One region of the Rahnella sp. PCH160 genome, then DNA from elsewhere that is predicted to be linked to it. Evidence: predicted binding sites of a transcription regulator. Region 1 holds the regulator's gene; each other region holds the start of a gene.

Region 1 (3,277 bases):
GTTGCGCAGGGCTGAAGATTTAAAAGACAGATAACTTTTCAGTGCAGGCCAGAACGGCAGGCGCGGCTGGGAGTTCATCAGATCTCGGCGGTACAGCGGGCGCTGCGTCCGCAGCAGTCGGGCGATGCGGCTGAAATGGTAATAACAAAAGCGGCCAACCGGATTGTCCGGATTTTGTGCCGCGATTTTTTCCAGCGCCGCCAGTTCATTCGCCATCGTGAAACGTTCGGAAAACCGGTGATAAAGAATATCGTCCGCAATCACGCGCAGCCGGGCGGAAATCACCTGCGCATTCCGGCGGATCACCGCTTCGGCGTGGCTTTCTTCCACCAGTTTTTGCACTTCTTCCGGCTGATGCAGGCTCACCGTGATGTGTTCCTGCAAATCGAGCGCGACCTGAAAACGCTGGAACAGCCGCTTGTGGTGATGATTATGCCCGTGCTGCGGGAGCATGTGCAGTTGCTGATACAGCAACGCAATCAGATCAATAACCTGCTGCTGACGTTTGAGCAGCGGCGGAAGGGCAGTTTCCGGGTCGGTATGCTGCGTCAGCAGGCTGTATTTGGCCTCGAAATAATCCGCGAGCTGTAAATACAGCTGACTGAGCGTTTCTCGCATTGGCTGTTCTTCGGAAATACGGAACCACGCCCAGTTAAACAGCCCGTACCAGGCGGTGCCGGCGGCAAACAGCGCGGGTGCCTGCCACATCGGCCTCACGCCGACCATGCTCAGTGTGAAGATGGTGGCCACCAGCGCGCCGGGCAATAAACGCGCATGCAGCGGGCTGATTTCACCGGTAACGCCGAGCAGTAAGGCCAGCGTTAACATAATGAGCGGCAGGGGAATGTGCCAGTTTTCGAGCATCACCTGCAAAAGAATACTGCTGACGGCAAACAGCGAACCGCCGACCATCAGGCGTTTAAAGAAGCGTTTGTGCGGGGTATCGAGACCGGCAACGTTGCAGCAGGCCGGACACAGGGAAAACAGCAGGCCCATTTGCAGATTGCCAAACAGCCAGCAAATACCGACAGGCAGGCACAACACCAGCGTCTGGCGCAGCGCGTAGTTAACTTCGGGATGATAGAACAGTCTTCGCCATAGCGTCATGGGTAAAGCTTAGCCCATAAAAAAGGCGCGACAGTAAGCTGTCGCGCCAATTTCTGAGGGATTAACGTGTGCCGTAAACGACAATCGTTTTACCGTGTGCGGAGATCAGGCTCTGATCTTCCAGCATTTTGAGAATACGTCCGACTGTTTCACGTGAACAACCGACGATTTGGCCGATTTCCTGACGGGTGATCTTGATTTGCATCCCGTCCGGATGGGTCATTGCATCAGGCTGTTTAGCCAGATTCAGCAAAGTTTGCGCGATACGGCCTGTTACGTCGAGGAAGGCAAGGTTGCCGACTTTCTCTGACGTCACTTGCAGACGGTTTGCCATCTGCGCGGAAAGACGCATCAGAATATCCGGGTTTACCTGAATCAGCTGGCGGAATTTTTTATAAGAAATTTCAGCCACTTCGCAGGCAGTTTTAGCACGAACCCAGGCACTGCGTTCCTGCCCTTCTTCGAAGAGTCCCAGCTCGCCGATGAAGTCACCTTGGTTAAGGTATGACAGTATCATTTCTTTGCCTTCTTCATCTTTAATCAGGACGGCAACCGACCCTTTCACGATGTAGTACAGCGTTTCGGCTTTTTCACCCTGGTGAATCAGCGTACTTTTAGAAGGATACTTATGTATATGACAGTGAGACAGGAACCATTCGAGAGTCGGGTCTGTTTGTGGCTTGCCGAGAACCATTAGCTATTATCCTCTGTTATTATCGCTGCCCAAAATCACAGGGCTCAGAGTTCCCTGTACGGCACTTACTTTATAAAGCGCCCTTTCAGCATATAACTCCCCAGAAATGCTGCAAGCGGATGTCGGAGTGAAACAGCCTGATTATTGCTGTTAACACCGTGGGTTCTGTTCTTAAACCGCAAAAACCGTCACCGCAATTTACTGGAAAGTATGTTTCGGCTTTGTTTGTAACACAGGATTGCAATGCTGTCTTCTGTTGTCTCGCTTCAGCATGATGGCGATCGGGTTACGTTGCCAGATTTTGGGTGAAAGGGTAGTCTGAGGGGAAAATTTGACGAATTTATCCACCGGGAGAAGAGTACATGCACGCACGCGTAAAATGGGTAGAAGGGCTGACATTTTTGGGGGAGTCAGCGTCGGGCCATCAGATCACAATGGACGGCAATGCGGGCGATAAAGCGCCGAGCCCGATGGAGATGTTGCTGATGTCGGCGGGCGGTTGCAGCGCGATTGACGTGGTTTCTATTTTGCAAAAAGGCCGCAATGACGTCCGTGACTGCGAAGTGAAACTGACCTCTCAGCGCCGCGAAGAAGCACCGCGTCTGTTCACGCACATCAATCTGCATTTCATCGTCACCGGCAAAGACCTGACGGATAAAATTGTCGATCGCGCCGTCAGCCTGTCTGCGGAAAAATACTGCTCCGTTTCCCTGATGCTGGGCAAAGCCGCGACGATCACCCACAGTTTTGAAGTGGTGAACGCCGAATAATTCACGACCAGCGCAAAGGCGCGGCCGGTTTGTGTCAGCGCCATGCCCTGATTTCACTTACTCGATTTTCTTCCCTTCCATCAGGCGCTGCACCAGCGGCGCCATAATCAGCTCCATCGCCAGCCCCATTTTGCCGCCCGGCACCACCAGCGTTTTGATGTGCGAGATAAACGAGCCCTGCAACATCGCCAGCAGATACGGGAAATCAATGTCGTCCAGCCCCTGGAAATGGATCACCACAAAGCTTTCATCCAGCGAAGGAATAGCTTTTGCGGCAAACGGGTTGGAGGTGTCGATGGTCGGCACGCGCTGGAAGTTAATGTGCGTGCGGGAAAACTGCGGCGTGATGTAGTTGATGTAGTCGTCCATCGAACGCACCACGGAATCCATCACCGCTTCTCGGGAATGTCCGCGCTCGCCGGTATCGCGCACCAGTTTCTGGATCCATTCGAGGTTAACGATGGGCACCACGCCGACCAGCAAATCGACATGCGCCGCGACATCCGTTTTGTCGGACACCACGCCGCCGTGCAGGCCTTCGTAGAATAAAATGTCCGTCGGTTCCGGCAATGCCTGCCACGGCGTAAACGTCCCCGGCACCTGATTGTAGGGAACCGCTTCGTCATAAGTATGCAGATATTTGCGTGAACGGCCGGTGCCGGTTTTGCCGTATTCGATAAAGCTTTTTTCCAGCAAACCGAAGTCG
Region 2 (3,277 bases), 1.8 Mb from region 1:
CGCAGGCGTTCAGGTCAGCGCGCAGGATGTGGCGGTGTTACGCGCAGGCGGTCCGGTTACGCTTCTGGCGAAACTGCAACCGTTCATGGCACCGGCGATGGTCATCGGCGTGATCATTCTGCTGGTGCTGATTTTCTGGCTCGGCAGAAAGCGCAAAGTCAGAAAAGCATAATCACGGAAGATGAAATGCAAAAAGCGTTACCCCCGCCCGACCAGCGGCATGGCGCTGGCCATAACGGTCATGGTCAGAACGTTGGTGCCCGGCGGTAATCCGGCCATAAAAGCCACGGCTTCACCGACGCGTTCCACCGCAATCACCGGCTCTTCGGCGATATGTCCGTCGGCCTGCATCCTGCCTGCCAGCGCTTTGTTGCCCATATCCGTGGCGGCGTTGCCGACATCAATCTGCCCGCACGCGATGTTGAATGCGCGGCCATCGAGCGCCGTGGATTTAGTCAGGCCGGTAATCGCATGTTTGCTGGCGGTGTAAGGCGCGGAATTCGGACGCGGCGACTGCGCCGAAACCGAACCGTTATTGATAATGCGACCGCCCTGCGGAGATTGCTGTTTCATCAGTCTGACCGCCGCCTGCGTACACAAAAATGCGCCGGTCAGATTGGTGTTGATCACCGAAAGCCAGTCTTCCACCGCAAGCTCATCGATGGGCACATCCTTCACGTTATTTCCGGCGTTATTAAACAGTAAATCCAGCCGCCCGAAGGTTTCCTGAATATCCGCAAACAGCGCGGCGACCGACTGCGGGCGGGTCACATCCAGCTCACGCGCCACCGCTTGTCCCGGCGCAAACTGTGCCACGGCCTGCGCCAGTTTTTCTGTATTGCGCCCCGCCAGAATGACCGTAAATCCAATACCCGCCAGCGACTTCGCGGCGCTCAGCCCGATACCGCTGCCACCGCCGGTGACCAGTGCGATTTTGCTCATAGTTTTATTTCCCCTATCCGGAAGCGGCTTACTTAAAAGGATAACGGGGATCAAACTGCGGCCAGCATGCCGCCGTCTATAAATAACAGATGCCCGTTAACAAAGTCAGACGCCCTGGATGACAGATAAACCGCGCCGCCGACCAGCTCTTCCGGATTGCCCCAGCGCGCGGCGGGGGTGCGTTTGCACAGCCATTCGGAGAACTCTTTGTTATCGACCAGCGCCTGCGTCATGTCGGTTTTGAAATAGCCCGGCGCAATGCCGTTCACCTGAATATTGTAGCGCGCCAGTTCGACACACATACCGCGTGTCAGCATTTTCACCGCGCCTTTGGAGGCGGCGTACGGCGTGATGGTGTCACGGCCCAGTTCGCTTTGCATCGAACCGATATTGATAATTTTGCCGCGCTCGCGCGTGATCATGTAACGCGCAACGGCTTGTGACACCAGAAAAACGGATTTCTGATTCACCGCAATCACATCGTCCCAGTCTTTTTCCGGGAAATCGGTAAATTTGTGGCGGCGCTGGATCCCCGCGTTGTTCACCAGCACATCAATCGGGCCGAGGGTCTTTTCGATATGGTCAATCGCCTGATTCACCGCCTGGCTGTTTGTGACATCAAACGAGACGGCGTGTGCGATAAACCCTTCTGCGCGCAGCGCTTCAGCCGCCTTTTGGGTTGATTCCTGCTGCGTGCCGTTGACGATAATTTCCGCCCCGTGCTGCGCCAGCCCTTTCGCCAGCAGGAAACCCAGACCGCGCGTGGAACCGGTGACCAGAATCCTTTTGTTATCCAGTGAGAAGAGATTTGTCATGACGTTGGCCCTATTAAAAAGCTGCTTATGAAAAGTTAGCCCCACTACAACGGTTTACCCGCCGCCAAACTGTGATGCAGATCACTTTGAAGAATGTTAAAAAACCCTGTTACTCCCGATGTGATCATCATCATTTTGATAACAATCTCCGGCGCTTTCTGTTTCAATAATCAGGTATATTTTGGGGAAATGATCAGGGAAAACCCGCATGAGAAACCAGCGCGTGACATTACAGGACATCGCCCAACTGGCGGATGTGACCAAGATGACGGTCAGCCGTTTTCTGCGCACGCCGGAAAAGGTCTCTCCTGAAACCCGCGAGCGTATCACCAAGGTCATGGAAGAAGTCGGTTATCCGCTGGAAGAAGCCCGCGGACCGGCCAAAGCGCCGCGTATCGGCATTCTGGTGCCCTCTTTTAACAATCAGATTTTCTCCGATTTGCTGGCAGGTATTGAGTCCGTGACGTCCGCCCAGGGCTACCAGACGCTGGTGGTCAATTACGATTACAGCAAAGACCGCGAAGAAGAACACATTATCAACCTGCTCGGTTATCAGCTCGCCGGGCTGATTCTCACAGATTCCGTGCATACGCTGAAAGCAGATAAGTATCTGAATGCGGCTGAAATTCCGGTCGCACAAGTGATGGATCTCGACGATCAGAATGGCCGCATTGCAGTGGGTTTTGATAATCAGCAGGCCGGATATGATATGGCCACGACGCTGCTGGCCAGCGGCAAAGAGTATGTGGTGTATTTCGGTTCGATGTCTGACGCGCGTGACCAGAAACGTTATCAGGGTTACAGCCGGGCGATGACTGAACGCGGGCTGACGCCGGTGCATATCACGCCAAACAAAGTTTCATCGGTGTCCATCGGCGCCGGTATGCTGTCGATGGCGCGCCAGCTTTATCCGCACACCAATGCGATTTTGTGTACCAACGACGATATTGCCGTCGGTGTGTTACAGGAATGTCTGAAACTGGGCATCCGCGTACCGCAAGACATGGCGATTTCAGGTTTTCACGGACTGGATATCGGGCTGGCGACCACGCCGTTGCTGGCCAGCGTTATTACGCCGCGCTTTGAAATGGGCAAGGTTGTCGCCGAGATATTGCTGAAGAAAATCAAAAACCTGCCGACCATCGAGCGTGTCGATTTGCACTACCGGATTTCCCTCGGCGGCACGATTTAACGCACCCTTTTCCGCAATTCACCGCCTTTCATCCTGCACGCTAACTGCGGTGCAGGATCACGTTGCAGGTAACACCTTTTCTTAACATAATTCAACGTGACGCCTGTCACGAAATACTTTCCTCAAAATGCTTTTATTAGGTCATCGCCGGATTCAAGCACACAGAGGAAAGACTATGAATAATAAAATTCCTAAGGCCCGCTGGTTACGTGTCATCACCCCCATTCTTATCGCCTGTATTATTTCCTTCATGGACAGGGTCAATATTAGTTTTGCCATGCCTGGGGGAATGGACGCCGAATTAGGCATCACCGCATCAATGGCCGGA
Region 3 (3,277 bases), 2.7 Mb from region 1:
CAGCAGCGTTATCTAATGCTCGTTTCAACACCGATTTCCTCAAAATCATTCGGGTTGCAGAAAGGCGGCAAGCTTGAGAGTCCCCGGGAGCTTACATAAGTAAGTGACCGGGGTGAGCAAGCGTAGCCAACGCATCTGCGGCCCGAAGGATGAAGAGGAAATTACATCAGGCCTTTCTTCTTCAGTTCTTCTTTGAAGTTGTCGCGGGTGATCAGGACAACGTCGGTCACTTCGGTGAATTTCGGTGGTTCAACGCCTTTGGTCACCCATTCGTTCAGCATCTGGATACTTTTGTAACCGTGGATATCCGGGCTGGGTAACAGGGAGCCGTAGAAGCCGGTTTGTGCGCTTTTTGACAGCTCATTCACCGCATCCACACCGTTGATGCCGATGCCGATCACGTTCGCGGCTTTAAAGCCCTGACCTTCTGTTGCACGCACGCCACCCAGAACGGTGTTGTCGTTCATGCCGATGATCAGCCAGTTTTTCACGTCAGGATGTTGCACCAGCAGGGAGTTACCGGCATCCAGTGCGCCGGGGATGTCGTTGGATTTAGTCGGGACTTTATAGATTTGTTTTTCCGGGAAACCCGCCGCTTTGAGCGCAGCCATTGAACCGGAAGTGCGGCGGCGCGCGGTGTCCAGCTCATCAGCCGTGATAGCCATGACGCCTGTGTCCGCCACTTTCCAGCCGCGTTTTTGCATTTCTTTATACAGTTCCTGGCCCTGACGTTCGCCGATTTTGGTCGCGGCCATCATGACTAATGGCACATCATCCATCGGTTTGCCTTTGGCATTCACAAACTGGTCGTCGACCTGGATCACTTTCATGTCATAGCTGCGGGCCTTGGCCATAATGGCCGGGCCAAGACGAGGGTCTGGTGTGCAGATAACAAAGCCTTTCGCGCCGTTTGCCGCGAGGCTGTCAATGGCATTCAGCGTTTTTTCTCCATCCGGCACAGCAATTTTAATGACCTCAAAGTTCAGATCCTTGCCGGCTTTATCGGCGAATCGCCATTCAGTCTGGAACCACGGCTCTTCCGGCTGCTTAACCAGGAAACCCAGCTTCGGATTTTCTGCTGCCATAGCTGAATGTGACATAACGGCAGCTAAACCAACCGCCGCTAACGCCTTAGTGAATTTATGCATGATGTTCTCCGACTTTTATTGTTGTTTTTCACGATCCCGGCCCTGAATGGGAAGGTTTGCCATCGTCGTGAAAACGTTATCAGTAGCGTAAGGAAACAAATTCGGAGTGCGGCGAAGTCCGTTATATAGCGGATTTACGTCACACTCTCTTGTAAGACGCAGTCAGTTTTAGCGGTAATTTTGCAGCGGAATGTAGAGCGCTATCACACGGCGGGAAAACAGCAGGTTTGTACATAGATATAGCGATTTTAGCCAAACGCTAACATTTGACCAACCTCACAGAAACATCATGAGGAGCAGATTTGTGCATACTTCCAGCTAACGCCTCCTCACTCACTTTTTGCCATCCTCCTACTGTTAGAGCAATTCGATTCGCCGCCGTAATGACTACGGCAAACCTGAAGGAGTGAGAAAGAATGACGCAAGGTGCGATTGCTCTTGGTCTTGATTTTGGCAGCGATTCCGTCCGGGCACTGGCCGTTGATTGTCAGACCGGTGCCGAGATGGAAACCGATGTGGTTTACTACCCGCGCTGGAATGAAGGCCGCTATTGTGATGCGGCTATAAATCAGTTCCGACACCATCCGCTTGATTATATAGAGGCGATGGAGCAGGCGATTAAAAACGTCGTACAACGTCTGGGGCATGAACGCGCTGCACGCGTGGTCGGTATCGGCGTTGATTCCACCGGTTCCACGCCCGCACCGGTCGACAAAGATGGCAACATTCTGGCCCTGAACCCGGAATTCGCCGAAAACCCGAACGCCATGTTCGTGCTATGGAAAGATCACACGGCAATAGAAGAAGCCGAAGAAATTAATCGTCTTTGCCGCAGCGGCGATTTTCCCGACTATTCCCGCTATATCGGCGGCGTTTACTCCTCCGAATGGTTCTGGGCCAAAATTCTTCATGTTTCACGCGCCGACAAATCTGTCACCCAGGCCGCCGCCTCCTGGGTGGAATTGTGCGACTGGGTGCCCGCCCTGCTTTCCGGCACCACCGCGCCGGACAAAGTCGTGCGTGGCCGTTGCAGTGCCGGGCACAAAATGCTCTGGCATCCGTCGTGGGGCGGCCTGCCGCCGAAAGATTTCTTCGCCGCGCTCGACCCGTTATTAGTGGAACACCTGCCGTATCCGCTGTTTACCGAAACCGTCACCGCCGATCAGGCCGTAGGCACACTGACCCCGGAATGGGCACAGCGCCTCGGTTTACCGGCGAGCGTGGTGCTTTCCGGCGGTGCGTTTGACTGCCACATGGGCGCAGTCGGTGCCGGAGCGCAGCCTTACACGCTGGTCAAAGTGATCGGCACCTCCACCTGCGACATTCTGATTGCCGATAAAGAGCGCGTGAACGACCGCGCGATTGCCGGGATTTGTGGTCAGGTTGAAGGCAGTGTCGTGCCGGAGATGATCGGGATGGAAGCCGGGCAATCGGCGTTTGGCGATATGTACGCGTGGTTCAGCCGTCTGCTGAGCTGGCCGCTGGTTCAGGCCGCCAAAGCGCATCCGGAACTGAAAGATCAGCTCACTGCATTACAAAAAAATCTGCTGCCCGATCTGACCGCCGCGTGGGCCGAAAATCCTAAACTGGATCACCTGCCGCTGGTGCTCGACTGGTTTAACGGACGCCGGACACCGTTTGCCAATCAGCGTCTGAAAGGCGTCATTACTGACATCAATCTCGGCACCGAAGCGCCGGAACTGTTCGGCGGTTTCATCGCGGCCACCGCCTTTGGTGCGCGCGCGATTATGGAATGTTTCGAACAACAGGATATTCCGGTTGAAAACGTTCTCACGCTCGGCGGTATTGCCCGTAAATCGCCGGTCATCATGCAGGTTTGCGCCGACGCCATGAACCGCCCGTTGCAGATTGTCGCCTCCGAACAGTGCTGTGCGCTGGGTGCCGCCATCTTTGCTGCCGTCGCGGCCGGAGAGTTCAAAGACGTCCCTGCCGCTCAGGAAAAAATGGCGTGCAGCATCGAGCGCACGTTGTTGCCGGATCCGCAGCGCGTCGAACAATACCAGCGCCTGTACGAACGTTATCAGCAATGGTGTGCCACCACTGAACCGCTGTTTGCAGCGAAGACAGCACACTGACTACTTTTTCGAAAACGGCTTTTTCAAACATCT
Region 4 (3,277 bases), 260 kb from region 1:
CCTTATCCGCAGATTACCCCGCGCGTTACCCGGCCAAAACGTATTGTTGTTCCGCAGGACGAGTCGGAGAATGTGATCCCGCTGGCTGCGGCCAGCAGCACACTCGAACAGATTATTCTTGATCCCGCCGTGCTGACGGACATGGTTGCCGATGGCGGCGTAGTCCGTCCTGCGGCGTTTAGCGACAATGCCCTGTCCGAAAGCCACTATCCGGCCAGCGAAGGTGAAAAGCTGTGAGTTTCACGTTCATTGATACGCACTGCCATTTCGATTTCCCGCCTTTTACCGGCGCGGAAGCGGAAAGCCTGCAACTTGCCGGTGAATCGGGCGTTCGTGAGCTTATCGTGCCGGCCGTCACGGCAGATCGTTTTCGTGGCATTCTCGCGCTCGCCAGGAATTACCCGCAGATCCACGCCGCGCTGGGCCTGCATCCTTTATACATCGCGCAGCACAAAGAGCAGGATGTCGAATTGCTGGAGGCGCTGCTCAGTCACCGGGATGTGCGGCTGGTCGCCGTAGGCGAAATCGGGCTGGATTTATACATGGAAGAGCCGATGTTTGAGCAACAAAAACGGTTGCTAAAGGCTCAGTTTTCGCTGGCGAAAAAAGAAAACTTACCGGTGATTTTGCATTCGCGCCGCAGCCACGATCAGCTTGCCGCGATGCTACGCCAGGCGAAACTGCCTGCGACCGGCGTGGTACACGGTTTTGCCGGAAGCCTTTCTCAGGCGCAGGCGTTTATCAAACTCGGTTATGCGATAGGCGTCGGCGGAACGATAAGTTATGAACGTGCGCAGAAAACCCGTCAGGTGATGGCGCAGTTGCCGCTCTCTTCTTTATTACTCGAAACCGATGCGCCGGACATGCCGTTGCAGGGTTTTCAGGGACAACCGAACCGGCCAGAACGCGCCGCGGCGGTGTTTGATGTGTTATGCCAGTTGCGCACGGAACCTGCGCAAGAAATCGCCGATACGCTGCTCGCCAACACCCGCCGGGTTTTTCCATTATCTGCACGCCGGTAATGGGTTTGATTTTTTGTGATTTAAATAACATTTTCGTTTACCTTTATGCGCCAGTTATTCGGGTTTGTGCCGCTGCATTGCGATTTATGTTCTCTTTAAAATGTTATTATTATAACATTATCCGCAAGGGCGCCGGTCGGCGTTCTCTGTATATCCGCCTGCACTTCGTTTGTCATGAATCGGGTATACACTCTTATCTGGATTAGACACTGAGCATAGCGCCGTTAAAGTGTGATTTAGATCTCATTTTAATAAGCAACGTTGCAAACGGTTTTCATTTTGTGTGAAATACTGCACACAGGAACCTGATGTGACGTGTTCAAATAGTCACAACGAATTGGCGTCAGCCAGTCCAAGCGCGGTGAGAAGGATCTCAGTTGCCACGTAAGCCACAGGGTTTACGCACGCTATCTTCATGGAACCAAGTCCGCTCGCCAACGTGCAGAATTCTTCTCCCCGACGTTATTCGCCGGAATGAATTCATGACTGTATGCTCAGTTCTGGCCGGTCGCTGGAATTGAAAATTGTTGGAGAGTTATATGACCGATTTAACCGCCGCAGCGCAACGTGCGCTGAACCTGATGGATTTAACCACGCTGAACGAAGACGACACTGATGCAAAAGTGATCGCGCTTTGTCACCAGGCGAAAAGCCCGGCAGGTAACACCGCTGCTGTTTGTATTTATCCTCGTTTTATCCCGATTGCGCGTAAAACCCTGCGTGAGCAAGGTACGCCAGATATCCGTATCGCGACCGTGACTAACTTCCCGCACGGTAACGACGATCTTGAAATCGCGCTGGCAGAAACCCGCGCAGCCATTGCTTACGGTGCCGATGAAGTTGACGTGGTATTCCCGTACCGCGCACTGATGGCCGGTAATGAGCAGGTTGGTTTTGAGATGGTTAAACAGTGCAAAGAAGCCTGTGCGGCCGCAAACGTTCTGCTGAAAGTGATCATCGAAACCGGTGAACTTAAATCAGATGCGCTGATCCGAAAAGCCTCCGAAATTGCTATTAAAGCAGGCGCTGATTTCATCAAAACCTCAACCGGTAAAGTGCCTGAAAACGCCACATTGCACAGCGCTGAACTGATGATGAGCGTGATTGCTGAAATGGGCGTGGGCAAAGCCGTCGGTTTCAAACCGGCCGGTGGCGTGAAAACGGCTGAAGATGCTGCGCAATATCTGGCACTGGCTGACCGTCTGCTGGGCAGCGAATGGGCTGACGCACGTCACTTCCGTTTTGGCGCTTCCAGCCTGCTGGCAAGCCTGCTGACCACACTGGGTCACGCTGGCCAGAAAGCCACCAGCAGCTATTAATAACCACTACACGACCTTTGCCGCGGCGCTGTTTAACAGCGCCCGGTATTCGCGTCCGCATCCGGCGCTCAGCCTAAGCAGGGGGATACCTTGTTTCTCGCACAAGAAATTATTCGAAAAAAACGTGACGGCCAGCCTTTAAGCGACGAAGAAATTCGTTTCTTTGTGAACGGCATTCGCGACAGCCAGGTTTCAGAAGGTCAGATTGCCGCGCTGGCCATGACCATCTATTTCAATGACATGACCATGAAAGAGCGCGTTTCGCTGACCATGGCAATGCGCGATTCCGGCACCGTGCTGGACTGGAAAAGCCTCAACCTGAACGGCCCGATTGTGGATAAACATTCCACCGGCGGCGTGGGTGACGTGACATCCCTGATGTTAGGCCCGATGGTCGCTGCCTGTGGCGGTTATGTGCCGATGATTTCCGGCCGTGGTCTGGGCCATACCGGCGGCACGCTGGATAAACTTGAAGCCATTCCGGGCTTCGATATTTTCCCGGACGACAGCCGTTTCCGCAGCATCATTCAGGACGTCGGTGTGGCGATCATCGGCCAGACCAGTTCGCTGGCACCGGCAGACAAACGTTTCTACGCAACGCGTGATATCACCGCGACCGTGGATTCTATCCCGCTGATTACCGCCTCGATCCTCGCCAAAAAACTGGCCGAAGGACTGGACGCGCTGGTCATGGACGTCAAAGTGGGCTCCGGCGCGTTTATGCCGACCTACCAGCTTTCAGAAGATCTGGCACAGGCGATTGTGGATGTGGCCAATGGCGCAGGTTGCAAAACCACGGCGCTGCTCACCGACATGAACCAGGTGCTGGCGTCCAGCGCCGGTAACGCCGTCGAAGTGCGTGAAGCCGTACGCTTCCTGACCGGCGAATACCGCAATCCGCGCCTGCTCGAAGTCACAATGGCGTTGTGCGTGGAA

What was found. Region 1 encodes CRP, which controls carbon source genes, mostly activating them, when cyclic AMP is high. Its sites were predicted from a motif close to ATGTGANNNNNNTCACAT; they were not measured.
Region 2: idnO (gluconate 5-dehydrogenase) is a predicted target of CRP. The motif match lies at 1,827-1,844, and genes of this name have one in related genera.
Region 3: ACM5QY_RS15460 (arabinose ABC transporter substrate-binding protein) is a predicted target of CRP. The motif match lies at 1,413-1,430, and genes of this name have one in related genera.
Region 4: deoC (deoxyribose-phosphate aldolase) is a predicted target of CRP. The motif match lies at 1,304-1,321, and genes of this name have one in related genera.

What each region holds. Positions count from the first base shown of each region.
Region 1 is NZ_JBLOGT010000001.1:623,547-626,823, reverse strand. Features, by position in the region: gene ACM5QY_RS02980 (YccS/YhfK family putative transporter) at 1-1,107, opposite strand, end outside; gene crp (cAMP-activated global transcriptional regulator CRP) at 1,169-1,801, opposite strand; gene ACM5QY_RS02970 (OsmC family protein) at 2,164-2,571, shown strand; gene ACM5QY_RS02965 (phosphoribulokinase) at 2,629-3,277, opposite strand, start outside.
Region 2 is NZ_JBLOGT010000001.1:2,464,728-2,468,004, reverse strand. Features, by position in the region: gene ACM5QY_RS11460 (c-type cytochrome) at 1-172, shown strand, start outside; gene ACM5QY_RS11455 (SDR family oxidoreductase) at 199-942, opposite strand; gene idnO (gluconate 5-dehydrogenase) at 993-1,757, opposite strand; gene ACM5QY_RS11445 (LacI family DNA-binding transcriptional regulator) at 1,966-2,949, shown strand; partial or broken gene ACM5QY_RS11440 (MFS transporter) at 3,125-3,277, shown strand, end outside.
Region 3 is NZ_JBLOGT010000001.1:3,351,214-3,354,490, reverse strand. Features, by position in the region: gene ACM5QY_RS15460 (arabinose ABC transporter substrate-binding protein) at 162-1,148, opposite strand; gene ACM5QY_RS15455 (ribulokinase) at 1,565-3,244, shown strand.
Region 4 is NZ_JBLOGT010000001.1:359,435-362,711, reverse strand. Features, by position in the region: gene ACM5QY_RS01610 (patatin-like phospholipase family protein) at 1-237, shown strand, start outside; gene ACM5QY_RS01605 (TatD family hydrolase) at 234-1,022, shown strand; gene deoC (deoxyribose-phosphate aldolase) at 1,562-2,341, shown strand; gene deoA (thymidine phosphorylase) at 2,432-3,277, shown strand, end outside.